2 linked regions of the Nitratifractor salsuginis DSM 16511 genome follow. The protein of the gene in region 1 interacts with the protein of each later gene in a pairwise test. Links are inferred from orthologs where the notes say so. Each region holds a gene or a part of one and is shown in the gene's direction. Other genes may lie near its edges.

Evidence for each region. The genes of interacting proteins can lie anywhere in the genome.
Region 2: the proteins of NITSA_RS07695 (region 1) and secA interact in binary tests that used the Escherichia coli proteins (3 or more experiments, as listed by UniProt). The link is inferred for Nitratifractor salsuginis DSM 16511 from one-to-one orthologs.

What each region holds. Positions count from the first base shown.
Region 1 is NC_014935.1:1,519,980-1,527,438, forward strand. Bases 2,197-5,055 are described here. They hold NITSA_RS07695 (YbgC/FadM family acyl-CoA thioesterase), read left to right. Parts: upstream 2,197-3,366; coding sequence 3,367-3,744; downstream 3,745-5,055. Other genes in these bases: NITSA_RS07680 (PAS domain-containing protein), read left to right, coding at 2,197-2,249; NITSA_RS07685 (hypothetical protein), read left to right, coding at 2,278-2,667; NITSA_RS07690 (SixA phosphatase family protein), read left to right, coding at 2,729-3,259; NITSA_RS07700 (ComF family protein), read right to left, coding at 3,741-4,319; NITSA_RS07705 (NifU family protein), read left to right, coding at 4,387-4,674. In the rest of the region: NITSA_RS07675 (ATP-binding protein), read left to right, coding at 1-1,609; more of NITSA_RS07680, read left to right, coding at 1,731-2,196; more of NITSA_RS07715, read right to left, coding at 5,056-5,954; NITSA_RS07720 (hypothetical protein), read left to right, coding at 6,038-6,496; 7-cyano-7-deazaguanine synthase QueC, read right to left, coding at 6,510-7,187; rRNA maturation RNase YbeY, read left to right, coding at 7,315-7,459.
Region 2 is NC_014935.1:1,152,261-1,159,178, forward strand. The notes cover bases 1,333-4,545. They hold secA (preprotein translocase subunit SecA), read left to right. Parts: upstream 1,333-1,708; coding sequence 1,709-4,345; downstream 4,346-4,545. Other genes in these bases: lolA (LolA-like outer membrane lipoprotein chaperone), read right to left, coding at 1,333-1,591; NITSA_RS05835 (ABC transporter permease), read left to right, coding at 4,345-4,545. Outside these bases: pdxA (4-hydroxythreonine-4-phosphate dehydrogenase), read left to right, coding at 1-506; NITSA_RS05820 (hypothetical protein), read right to left, coding at 530-1,057; more of lolA, read right to left, coding at 1,061-1,332; more of NITSA_RS05835, read left to right, coding at 4,546-5,565; NITSA_RS05840 (YhdP family protein), read right to left, coding at 5,575-6,918. UniProt on the Escherichia coli protein: Required for protein export, interacts with the SecYEG preprotein conducting channel.

The sequences.
Region 1 (7,459 bases):
TCTATCTTATACAAAAAAAGATCTGGATCTTCTTGAATCACTTTCCCCTTATTTAATCAAATTGGTATCCATTCTCTTGAATACAAAAAAGGGAGGTATTGAATATGAGGAATCCGAGATTGTTGATTTAATCAACGAAGCGGTTGAAGAAAAGGAGGAAAATTCCAATGGAGATTCCAAAGATATTTTAATGTTTTTGGCCAATACTATTCATGATATAAGAACACCGGCCAATAATCTTTCAGGTTTTTTGGAATTGATGGAAGAACATCTTGATAATAAAAAATTAATATCACTTTTGTCTGGAGCAAAAGAGAGCGCAGAATACATTAATACTTTAGTAGATGGAATCTTGGAACATTTACAATCAAAAAATGAAACTGAAAATACAAAAATATCAGAAATTATCACTTCAAAATACCTTTCGGACATCTCAAACCTTTTTACTGCCAATATGACGGAAAAAGGCATCGACTATATTGTCTCTATTGATCCGAATATTCCTAAAGGGATTAGGATTTTTGACATAAAACTGAAAAGAATTTTAATAAATCTTATAGGGAATGCATACAAATTCACTCCTCCTGGAAAGAGTATAAAATTTGAAGTTACATTTGATAAAAGAATGAAACGTATGAAATTTACTATTGAAGATGAAGGTATCGGCATTCCAGAGGATAAACAACAGGAGATCTTTGAGGCTTTTAAACAAGCAGACGAAGATACGAAAATTCACTATGGAGGAACTGGACTAGGTCTGGCTATCAGTTCGAAATATGTCAAAGATTTAGGAGGAAGGCTCGAACTCAAGAGTCAAGTAGATAGAGGCAGTATTTTCTATTTTGATATACCTATAGAGATCGCAAATTATGAACCTATTTATCCAAAATTCACAAACATTAATAAAAATATTTTATTATATACAAACAACGCCGATGATCCAAATATTTATTACATATCAAAATTTTTGCAAGAATCAGGGATTCCTGATAATAAAATTACTATATCCGACAAGATAGCTACAAACACTACTCATCTCATATGTTTTGAACATAAATTAAATGATGAGATTGTCTCTCTATCCAAAGAGAAAGAAATCAAACTTTTAATATTTGAAGAGAAATTATTGTCCGTTTCTTCTAAAGAAAAATTCAAAGATTTTACTATAATATCTAAAAATTCATACTATTATGACACTTTATATAGTTTCGTTTCGTCAAGGAAAAAACCGAAAGTGCTTATTATAGATGATAATAAAGTCAATATAAAATTGTTAGAATTTATGTTGGAGGGAATATACTGCGATCCAACATATGAAACAGATGCGGAGAATGCAATAAAGATGATGTACAATGCACTCAAAAAAGGGGAACCTTACGATATTGTTTTCATAGACCAAAATATGCCAAAAATAATAGGATCAAAATTATTAAAATATTATAGAGAACTTGAGTCAAAACATACACATATAAAGCCAATATACTCTGTGTCCATTACAGGTGACATTACTTTGACAGAAGAGGAGAAGAATCTTTATAATTCATTTGTTAAAAAGCCATTTAAAATTATGGATATTAAAAAAATATTCTCCGAATATGAAAATTATTGAGGCAGGAATAATCTTAAATGACTTCTATAGCTTTATATAGTATAATATACTTTTCAAGCTATAATTCCAATTATAAATTATAATTAAACACAATTTTTACAATTCTACAGAAGGAGTTTTTGTGAGCACGACACCAACCGATATAGAGCATGAAGTCAAAAAGGTCGACATTATCGTTACGAAGGGTGATGCGGAAGGAAATATTACTTATGCTAATCCGATTTTTGTGAAGCTGTCAGGATATACTCAAGGTGAATTATTGGATAAACCTCACTCAATAGTAAGGCATCCGGATATGCCAAAAATCATCTTCAAATTTCTTTGGGACCAAATCAAGGCAGGGAAAGACGTTAAAGCCTTCGTAAAAAATCTCTCCAAAGATGGGGCTTACTACTGGGTCTATGCACATGTGAGAGTAGCCACCAATCCTGATGGATCTTTCAGGAATTATGTTTCTACAAGAAAGGCAGTATCCCCAAATGCCAGAACAGTAATTGAACCACTCTATAAAAAGCTTTTAGAGGCGGAAAAGGAAGGAGGTATGGAAGCCTCTGCCAAACTTCTCGAAGAATTTTTGGAAGAACAAGGTGCTTCATTTGATACATTTAATGAAGTGATGGATAAAATCCAAAATAGTTAATGCATAAATTTAAATAAAAGGATAAGAAATGATTGAATTCGATCAAGCAATGAAACGACTCCGTTCCGTAAACGGATATCTTGGTTCAGCCGTACTTAATTTCTCAGGGGAAACTTTGTACATGGATGAGGAAAATACGAATGTTGATATCGCATATTCCGCAAGTATTTTCAACGATGCCTTTAGAATGATTTCAGAATCCTCATTAGACGTCGGTTTTGCCGAGGCTTCTTTGGTTGAAGCGAGGACAGAGGACGGTCATGTCTTTTTGGTAAACTCTTCGGGGGATACTTCTGGAGATAACTTTTCCAAACTAACCACATTTGCTATTTTTAGAGATGACGGCAATGTTGCTCTTGCCAAAATGATTATGGAAAAAGCGGTCAAAAATATGTCACAGGCCATGAAAGAACTTTAAACAATCTCAGTTGTTTAGAATCAAATGAAGCAAGGGATGTGATATAAAAACTTTATATTTAATACGTCATGCAAAATCGGACTGGAGCGATGGAAAGCTAAGTGACTTTGAGAGAGGCTTGAAAAAAAGAGGTTTTAAAGACCTCAAAACGATCGGCTCATATATGTCGCTACAAAATATCAAACCGGATCTGATTCTCTCCAGCCCAGCGCTCAGGGCTCAAATAACAGCTGATTATCTTGCCGATAAAATCGGTTATTCGGGAAAAGTTCATTATATGAATGAACTATATAACACACGCCCTGAAACACTTTTGAATACATTGACACTTCAAGAAGACAACTATAATAAAATTTTTATAGTCGGGCACAATCCTGCTTTGACTGAGTTGGCTAATTTTTTAGTCAAAGATAATATTGGAAAATTTCCGACCCTCGGTGTCTTAAAACTCCATCTGAATATACAATCCTGGAACAACATTTCTGAGCAATGTGGAAATGTGGACTTTTTCATCTATCCCAAACAATTTAGATATTACATGCCTAAGCAGATCAGGACAACCCTTCCACGTGACAACATAAGCAAAGATTAATTTTTTATGACGAGATACGGCTTAAGAAAATAGAAAAAAATGGGCACAGTTTTGGGCACACTCGAAGATGGGAGCCTTTAAAATGCCCAATATACGGGGGCTAGATAGTGAAAATACGGATCTATTATGAGGATACGGACGCCGGCGGCATTGTCTATCACGCTAACTATCTGAAATACTGCGAACGTGCCCGAAGCGAAATCTTCTTTCAGCGGGGGATAATGCCCTATGGCGAAGAGGAGATCGGTTTTGTGGTGCGGAGAGTCGAAGCGGACTTTGTCGGGATGGCGAAGCTCGGGGATCTATTGGAGGTGCGTACCGATCTTTTGGAGGAGCGACACAGCAGTATCCTACTTGAACAGCAGATCTTTCGGGGAGAGGAGAGGATATTCTCGATGAAGGTACTGCTTGTCTATGTGGTAATGGGCCGACCACGACGCATTCCAGAACAACTCAAAGAGGTTATAGCGTCATTAGGCAGCTAGTTCTCCCTTGCATCAGCGATCGTTAGTGCGAAAAGTACATTGACCCCGCCGGCTGTAAGAACCTGCTTCGCTTCGGAAAGGGTCGAGCCGGTGGTGATGATATCGTCGAGGAGGATCACATCGACCCCTTTGGGGCCCGAATAGTGAAAATCCCTTGGGTTCTCCAGCCGGAAGCGTAGGCTCTTCCCGGCGTAGCGGACCCGGTTTTGGGCACGAAGTGCTCCATAGAGCGGACGGATCTTCTCTACGGCGACGGTATGAGCCATAGCCGCTGTATGGGAGTATCCCCCCTGAGGCAGATCGTCCACGGGGAGGAGATGGGCTGGCGCCTCCAACCCCTCGGCAAAAGCCTGGAGGAATGGGCGTAGATACCTCCGGCCGAAGAAGCGATAGATCCGATATCCCAGGGCTTTGTGCTTACTCAGAAGCAGCTGATCGATATTCTGATAACGGAAAAAACTCACCACATCCATACTGCCGATCCTGCGTGTGGAGACCTTCGGGGCCAGCAGCGTTTCCCGACAGACAGGGCAGATCACATCACGACTCCAACCTCGACAACTGAGACAACGCACTTTTAGCTTCCTTTAAACATCTTTGGCTATATTCTGACAAAATTTATCAGATATAGGAGATTCTCCGATGATGCCTTTCAGCGATGAAGACCTCTGTGTCGCTATCAAGAACTACCTTCCCTCCATCGAAGAGTATGTCAAATCCCATGAGGGAACCATGGGATTCCTGGGAGTCAAGAACGGAACGGCCTATGTGGAGCTCGGCGGCACCTGCAACGGCTGTTCTATGAGCGTTATGACTACCAAAATGGTGATCCAGAAAAAACTCAGAGAGCTGATCCACCCCGAGCTCAACGTGGAGAGTATCTTCCCCGACCAGAGGGATCAGCTCCCCTCCGACCTCGTCACCTGCTGATCGTCGAAACGGTAGAGACGTTTCGCGAAATCCACGACGCGCCCCTCTCTGATCTCCACTCCCTCCTTTTCCAAAAGAGCAATCTTGGTCGCAACTCCTTCTCCGCCGCTGTAATTCCCGACCTTCCCGTCGGCACGGACGACACGATGGCAGGGGACCTCGGGGGCGTAGGGATTGCGGCCCACGGCCGTTCCCACAGCCCGCACGGCCCGAGGCCGGCCCAGGTACTGCGCGATCGCTCCGTAGGTCGTCACAAAACCTTGGGGAATCCAACGTAAAGCTTCCCAGACTTCGCGCTGAAAAGGGGTTCCGTACTCTTCAATCTTTTTCACAAAAACCCCTTAGCCCCCTGTCGTGAATTGCCACCGTTTCTCGATCCTTTTATTGTCAGCCGTCCCGGTAAATACCGCAGTGTATCGCGTATGAGGCGCAAGGCGGCGCAATGGGATCAAAGCAAACTCATAAGGGGAGAGTTTGTGATGGGGATCGTTCCGTGATGTGAGGATCTTGGAAGGAACCACTCTGCCCTTTCCGTCGAGAAGACGAAAACTCTTCATCCGAACCCGGCGGTAGCGGGCCGGGTTGAACTGCACCGTCACGGGATAGCCCGCGTGATAAATCCCCGGAATCGGGTCCGGTGTCTCCCGGATAAAGGTGCGCGGCACCCTCCGGGCTCCCGGCGGCGGCCAGAGGACCAGGGCGGGATTGCGACGTTCCACCTCCGCCAGGGCTTGCCGGAAAGGACCCAGCGGCAAGCCCTGCCCATTGGCGCAGACTCCGTAGACCTCCCGGCCTCCGCCTTTGGGATGCTCCCGGCAGAGTTTCGCCACCGCCGAAGAGGCCATATCGTAGACATAGATCCGGCCCCGACGGTTGCCGTATTCACTGCTGCCCAGGCTGTCGATACGAAAATCGAGAAAAGCGAGCCGGTGGTAGAGGGTCGACATCAATACCCCCACCGAATGGGTATAAGTGGAATCGCCGTAAGAGATATTCTCCACACCGGCCCGGGAGGGATACCCTGCCTGAACCATCCGGTCAAAAGGTGTGCGGCCGGTATAGTAGGCGGAGCCGGGACGTTCCAGATGCCCTTTGCGATGGAGGCGGCCCAGGTATTTGGCGTGATGGTAGGCCGAACGGGAGAGGGTATAATCATTTTTCAGAGGGATCATCCCCGCACTGCGCCGCAGGAGATTGACCGCTTTGGCCCCTCCCCGATCGAAGCCGAGCACCGGCAAAGAAAGCGAAAAGAGCAAAGAAATCGCAAGGAGATAGCGCATGGTCACCTTTGAATATTCATAGAATTTAATACAGAAATTTTCCGTCTCTGCGATAGAATATCATAAAAATTCCGGGAGTCCCTATGCGAAAGTATATAAAAACAGGCACTTTGATTGCCACGCTGTTACCGCTGATTCAGGGCTGTGCCCCTTCTCTGCCCCCCTGTTCCCCCGGCAGCCAAAGGGCCGGTCACCTCTGTGTCCAGGGCCACGACTTCGGACGCGTCGACGATCCGGCTCTGCGGCAGGGCATTCGGGACGGCTGCAAAACCGGCAGCGGAACCTTCCGAAAAGACTACCGTCTCTCCGCCTCTTCGCCAAACTATCGGGCGGGCTGGATAAAAGGACGCACCGTCTGCCGCCCTCAACACTGGAGCGACGATCCCACCTACTCCTACCATCCCGTTCCACGTCAGCGTCGAAAGAGCTCTACCATCCGGACACCCGACCGGCCCCTTTTCGATGAGTCGCAGGAGCGGTCCACCCCTCAGCTCCGGCAGCACATCACCGACGACCCCGAGGTGATCCGCTACCCGGATTGATCCCGGGGTATCGTTAATCGTTCTTTGATTCTGCGTAGCGAATGGGATCTTCCACCCCGGCCTGTTTGAACCCCTCCAGCCTCAGCCGGCAACTGTCGCAGACTCCGCAAGCCGCTTCCTCTTCTTTGTAGCAGCTCCAGGTGTGGGAGAGGTCGACCCCGATCTCCAGCGCCTTGGTGACGATCTCCGATTTGCGCAGATGGACCAGAGGCATTTTGATCGTGATCTTCGTCTCCTCTTTGGTACCGAGGTTGATCGCCTTTTCCATCGCCCGGATATAACTCTCCCGGCAATCGGGGTATCCGCTGCTGTCCTCCTCGACAACCCCGATGACGATCGCTTCGGCTCCATGCTTTTCGGCGATGGCCGCGGCGATGGAGAGGAAGATCCCGTTGCGAAAAGGGACATAGGTCACCGGCACCCCGGGCTCCAACCCCTCGGTAGGCACGTCGATCGAAGGATCGGTCAGAGCCGAAGCGCCGATCTGGGTAAAGAAGGGCAGATCGATCTCGTAGCGCTCCACCGCTTCCAGATCCTCAGCGAGCAGCCGGAAACACTCCAACTCTTTGCGCTCCGTGCGTTGTCCATAATTGAAATGCACGGCGATGATCTCATACCCTTCCCTCTTCGCCAGGGCGGCACTCACGGCGCTATCCATTCCGCCGGAGATAATGCAGACGGCTTTTTTCACATCGTTTCCTTTATAAATTGTTCGCTATTGATTATCGATAATGGAAAATTGATTCAATCTTCAATCTACTCACTACCCATTCTCTTTCTATTATGATTTTACACTCTTTTGGGTAAAATCGGCCTCCATGATTTTACTTGAAAACCAAACCGACACCGCCATCGAGACGGCGCATCTCGAACCCATTGCCAAAGCGTTGACCGATCGGGAGATCGAAGTGATCCTCACCGATGATGCGACGATCAGGGAGCTCAACAGGGAGCATCGGGATA
Region 2 (6,918 bases), 370 kb from region 1 along the record:
TCTACACCGAACATATCCCTCTCAAGGAGGTCCCCGAAGCGATGAATGAGGAGAGGCTCACCCGCTTTCTCCTCGACTTTCAACGAGAAACCGGCGCCGAAGAGATCGCCGTGCTCGGCCTCAACCCCCACGCCGGGGATCATGGCGTCCTGGGCGACGAAGAGCGTATCATCGAAGCCGCCATCGACAACGCCAACCGCATCATCCAAAATCCAAAATCCAAAATCCAAAATCGGCCCTTTGAAGGGCCATTGGTTCCCGACACCGCCTTCACCCCCGCTATGCGCCGCCGTTTTCACTATTTCGTGGCGATGTACCACGATCAGGGCCTGATCCCCCTCAAAGCCCTGCACTTCGACGAGAGTATCAACGTCTCCCTCAATCTGCCCATCCTGCGTACCAGCGTCGACCACGGCACAGCCTTCGACATCGCCTACAAGAGAGCAGAACTCAACACCAAAAGCTACCTCAATGCCGTCCGATATATCATCGATAGAACGTCATAATCTCAACACTCAACGCTCAACGCTCAGCTCTCATAACGCCTCAGCCGCGACTTGATCGCTTCGTGTTTGGTGCGCAGCTCCGAGAGCTGTTCCACCCAGAATTCGTTGCGCTTGCGGACATTTTCGATCTCTTCGTTGGCCTTGGCCAGGTTCTCCCGGGTGTTTTCCAGGGTCACTTCCAACTCTTTGCGTTTCCCCTCCAGATCGGCGATCTTCTCCCGCTGGGCTTCGATGCGCTCTCTGGCAAGGGCCAATTGCTCCTCCACCTTCGCCTTTTCGGCTTTGTAGCGCTCTTCGATGTCCTGGTATTGCTGGATCTCCTGGCGTTGGGAAGCGTTGAGGATCTGGACTTCTCTGAGGCTCTCTTCGAGCATGGCGATCTTCTCTTCCCGCTCTTTGAGACGCTCTTTGAGGTCTTCGATCTTTTCATATTGGCTCTTGTAGCGGACCGAAAAGATCACCACCACCAGGATAAAGGCGAGCACCACCGAGGCGACAATCGCCCCGAAGACCATCGCGTCGATGTTGAACTGGGCAAAGATTTTTTCCATCACCTATCCTTCGATCACGTCATAGCTTTTGGGGTAGGTGCAGCGAAAACGTCCGGCCGGCATAGGCTTGGCGTATGTGTGGACATTGTAGAGATGGATGTTGACCACATTGTCCATATCGTCACGGTAGGCGATCTGTTCGATATACCCCTTGGGATCTACGGCGATGGTGTATGTTCGTCCCTGATAGGCTGCGGTGTAGAGTCGCCCTTTATAGTGCTTCGCCCGCTTCAGCGCCGCCGCCAGGTCGAAACCCCGGTTCATCCGGTAGGTACTCACCTGCTCCAGGTCGTGATCGACCACCAATACCCTCTTGCCGTCACTGCAAACCTCTTTTTTGCTCGGTTTGAGGTAACTCCACTTGAAGCGGGATTTGTTATCCATCACCAATCTTCCCTCATAGCGGATCACTTTTTTCTTCGGGTTGGTGACCTTCTGAACGAACTTTGCCTCCATCGCAGCGGGCAGCGTGATCCCCTGGGCATTCAATGTGAATAAAAGTGCAATTAATATTAAAGAATATTTCAAAAACATTGGGCTCCTTTTCTTATCGAAATCATAGCGAATTATCCCGCTCCATCGTGGAGCCATCATGGATTAACCCATTTTCGATAAAATTACCCGATATTATACGAAGGTAAAAGAAGCACGATGATTAATACAGTAATGAAAGTCTTCGGAAGTGCCAACGATCGGAAGGTCAAACGGTATATGAAACGGGCCGAGCGGGTCAATGCCCTGGAGCCCAAATATGAAAAGATGAGCGACGAAGAGCTCAGAGCCTCCTTCGACGAGCTCAAGCAGGCCGTGCAGGCCGGGGAGAAGAGCCTGGACGATGTCCTCTACGACTCCTTCGCCATCACCCGGGAAGTAAGCAAACGGGTCCTGGGCCTGCGCCACTACGATGTGCAGCTCGTCGGGGGGATGGTCCTCCATGAGGGGAACATCGCCGAGATGAAAACCGGTGAGGGAAAGACCCTCGTCGCCACCCTCCCCGTGGTCCTCAATGCGATGTTGGGGCGCGGCGTCCACGTCGTCACCGTCAACGACTACCTGGCCAAGCGGGATGCCGCCGATATGGGGAAGATCTATGGATTCCTCGGCTACCGCACCGGCTGCATCACCAGTGAGATCCAGGACGATTTCGAGCGCAAAGCCCAATACGATGCCGACATCACCTACGGAACCAACAACGAATTCGGTTTCGACTACCTGAGGGACAACATGAAGGTCCGCCTCGAAGAGAAGGTCCAGCGGGACCACTACTACGCCATCGTGGACGAAGTGGACTCCATCCTCATCGACGAAGCGCGGACCCCGCTGATCATCTCCGGACCCGCCCAGCGGGATCAGAGCCTCTATATGAAGGCCGATGCGGTCGCCAGACAACTGGTCCGGGGCGAAGAGCTCCCCACCAAGCCCGGCGAACCCAAGAAGACCACCGGCGATTTCGTCGTGGACGAAAAGAACCGTACCATCGTCATGACCGAAGAGGGGCTTGAGAAGGCGGAAAAGCTCTTCGAGGTCGACAACCTCTTCAGTCTGGAAAACGCCGCGATGGTCCACCACCTGGATCAGGCCCTCAAAGCCCACAACCTCTTTGAAAAAGATGTCGATTATGTCGTGCGTGACGGTGAAATTATCATCGTCGACGAGTTCACCGGGCGCCTCAGCGAAGGGCGCCGCTACAGTGAGGGGCTCCATCAGGCCCTGGAAGCCAAAGAAGGGGTCAAGATCCAGGAAGAGTCCCAGACCCTTGCGGAGATCACTTATCAGAACTATTTCCGGATGTACGAGAAGCTGGCGGGAATGACGGGAACCGCCCAGACCGAAGCAACGGAGTTCAGCCAAATCTACGGCCTGGACGTCATCACCATCCCCACCAACGTCCCGGTCAAGCGTATCGACAAGCCCGACCTGATCTTCAAGACTGAAAAAGACAAAATGAACGCGGTCGTCAACCGGATCAAAGAGTTCCACGAAAAGGGCCAGCCCGTCCTGGTGGGAACCGCTTCCATCGAAAAGAGTGAAATGCTCCACGAGCTGCTCAAAAAAGAGAAGATCCCTCACAATGTCCTCAACGCCAAGAACCACGAGCAGGAGGCGGAGATCATCAAAGATGCCGGCCAAAAAGGCGCCGTCACCGTCGCGACCAATATGGCGGGACGCGGGGTCGACATCAAGATCGACGATGAAGTCCGTGAACTGGGCGGCCTGGCGATCCTGGGAACCGAGCGGCACGAGAGCCGCCGGATCGACAACCAGCTGAGGGGACGCTCCGGACGCCAGGGCGATCCGGGAGAGAGCCAATTCTTCCTCAGCCTCGAAGACAATCTCCTTCGGATCTTCGGCGGGGAACGGATCGGTAAGATCATGAACTCCATGGGAATGGAGGAAGGGGAATACATCGAATCCAAGCTGGTGACCCGCAGCATCGAAAAGGCCCAGAAAAAGGTCGAAGCGATGCACTACGAATCGCGGAAGAACATCCTCGAATACGATGATGTCGCCAATTACCAGCGTAAAGCGATCTATGCCTTCCGCAATCAGCTCCTCGACCCCGAGTACGACATCGAAGGCAAGATCCAACAGAACCTCGAAGAGCTGGTCGATTATCTGCTCCACGAAGCGGAGATCTTTGCCGGGCAACCCAGCGAAGATTACGACCTCGATCGCTATATCGCGTTGGTCAAAGAGTACACCGGCCTGGAGATCGCCCCCGAGCGGCTCAAGGGCAAAGAGGCCGACGAGATCCGCGAAGAGACTCTGAAAATTCTCAAAGAGACTTATGAAGCCAAGTTCAGCATCTTCGACGAAGAGCAGCGCAAAGAGATCGAAAAGATCCTCATCCTCCAGGTCCTCGATACCGAGTGGCGGGAACACCTCTACGAGATGGATGTGCTCAAAACCGGAATCGGCCTGCGGGGCTACAATCAAAAAGACCCCCTGGTCGAGTACAAACAGGAGAGTTACCGCCTCTTCGAAGCTCTGGTCCGCCGGATCAAGTTCGAATCCCTCAAACTGCTCTATCTGGTCCAGTTTGACTTCAGTGCCCCCGAAGAGGAGCTCGAAGCCGCCGAGAAGATGCTCGAAGAGCTCGAACCGCCCGAAGAGGAGCTCATCAGCAACGAATATCAGGAGCTCCCCTCCGATACGACCGATGCACAGAACACTCCCTACGTCGCGCCCCACAAACCCAAGCGCAACGACCCCTGCCCCTGCGGCAGCGGCAAAAAATACAAGAACTGCTGCGGCAAAAGCGGCCCCAAGAAGGGCCTCCTCGCCTGATGGCACTTCCCGCCGACTCCCGCCTGGTCCGGCGGATCGTCCGTCACTATCTTCGCTACGATCCCGAAAACCCCTTTATCTTCGTTTCGGCTCTGCTGGCCTTTCTGGGCATCGCGGCAGGGGTGATGGTCCTGATGATCGCTATGGGAATCATGACGGGCACGCAAAAAGAGTTCGAGAAAAAGCTCTTCGTCATGAATTACCCCCTGACCATCATCAGCTACTCGGGCGGTGTGCGCCGCGCGACCCTCAAAAAGATCCGTCAACGCTTCCCCGAAATGAAAATGAGTCCCTTTTATACCACCCAGGTGATCGCCCGCAACGGCGAAGCCCTGGAGGGGGGAATCCTCTATGGGGTCGATTTCGCCAAAGAGGCCGCCATCAACCCGATCTTCGCCAAGACCCTCAAAGAGCACAATATCACCCGGCCGGGGCGTTATGACTTGATCACCGGCGATGATTTGGCGATGGTCCTCGACGCCCGCCCGGGGCAAAAGATCACCCTCTTCTTCTCCCAATATCAGGCGGCCGGATTGGGAACCCTCCCCCTGCAAAAGCGCTTTGTGCTCCGGGGCACCTTCGATTCGGGGCTCAAAGCCTACGACAAAGCCCTGATGTATACCACACTGGGAGCCTTTCACAAAATCCTCAAGAAAGCCCCCGACCGCTACGACGGAGTCCATCTCTACACCGACGACCCCTTCGGTGCCATCAAAGAGATCAAAGCGCTCCTCCCCGACGACGCCGATGTCGAAGGGTGGTGGCAACAAAACGGCAACTTCTTCTCGGCGATGCAGATGGAGAAGAAGGCCCTCTTCCTGGTCCTGCTCCTCATCATCCTCGTGGCGGCCCTCAACATCGTCAGCTCTCTGCTGATGACCGTGATGAGCCGCCGCAAGGAGATCGCGCTGCTGCGGACTCTGGGAACGACCCGCCGGGAGATCCGGCAAATCTTCTTCCGCCTTGGCGTCGCCATCGGCACCGCCGGGATCGTCGCTGGCACGCTCCTGGGCTTCCTGGGGATCTGGGTCCTCACCCACTTCGACATCATCACCCTTCCCGCCGATGTCTACGGCACCAGCCGCCTGCCGGTGGACCTGCTCTGGAGCGATCTGGCGATGATTCTGGCGGGTACCGCCGTCATCGTCCTGCTCGCAGCGCTCTATCCCGCCAAGAAAGCGGCATCGACCGACCCCCTCAAGGTGCTTCGCAACGAATAACTCCGCAGATCAGTAGTTATCGGATTGTTTTTTGGAAGTGTTGTTCTCCGGGGTTGAACTTCCCCGGAACCGAGGCGGCAGCGGTGCGGCCTGCTCCGGCGGAGGCGTCGTCAGCAATTCCGTATCCTCCTCGGGCTCGGAGAGATGCGCAGGCGCGGTCAGTGTGCGTTTGAGAAGCTCCAGGGGGTAAAGGAGCGCTTCGCCTACGGGATTGGTGTGGACTTTGGGATGGTCCAGCGTGCCGGTGATCTTCACGCCGGCGGTGAGGCTCTTGTCCTTGCCGAAAAGAATATAGCCGACGACCGGAATCGTCGAAAGCGCTTTGCCCATCTCCCGCGCGGTCCGAATCGCCAGATCCACATCGAGCCGTTTCGAGTCAAGCTCCACCACCCCTTTGCCCGCCACGGTAGCCGACTTGCCCACCAGTAGGATACGACCGAGCTTGAGGCGCTTCCCTTTGAGGGTGAAGAGGATCGTCCCCTGCTTGAGCTCAAACCCCTTGTGGCTGAATCCCGGACTGGAGAAACTCACCAGAGCCGGCACGGCGTTGATCAGTGCGATCAGATCGTTATAAGCTTTGAACCCGCGCAGAACCCCGCCGTGGATCAGGATCTCACCGGTATATCCCTTTTTATCATTGCCGGTTACGTGAATCGTGTAACGTCCCTCCTGGATCCCGTTGAAGTGAATCAGCGCGTGGAGCATCCGATCCCCGATCCCCTCGGCCATGATCTTCAAATCCCCTCCATGCTTTTGGAAGCTGAGGCGATCCGAGCCGAGCGCGCCGGCAAAGTCGATATTTTCTCCCCGTTTGACCAGGCGATAATTATCCGTCAGCAGGACATAGGGGCCGTAACGGATCAGGCTCTTTTTCCCCAGGACGACAAGGCGGCCTTTTGCGGCAGCACTCCCCTTGATCTGCTTCATCGCAGCCAAAAGCTTTTCGGCATCGACATTGATTCCCTGCAGTTGGAGAAGCTGCTCTTTGGAACTGTAATGCAGCTTCCCATCGAGGGCATCGATCTCCACACCCTGGGGCGTGATCACCGCGACAAAGGGCCAACGGGTAAGCACCCCCCTCTTGGTATAGAAAGGGCTCCCCTTCCACATCAGCGTCCCGCTCACTTTCCACGAGTTCGCTCCGGCCGTTTCGATACGTATCTTACCGCCGTCCACCAGGCGCAGGAGCCCCCGGAGATAGGGGTGCCAAAGGGCCAGATCCTTGGCCTCGAATTGCAGCCGCTCCCGGGGATCGATCCGCAGCCCGCTCTTGAATGTGGGGAAAGCAAGTTTCACCCCCTTCTCCCCCCAGTGGATCTTGACCGGCAGCCGGACATTGCGCATCTCAAAGAT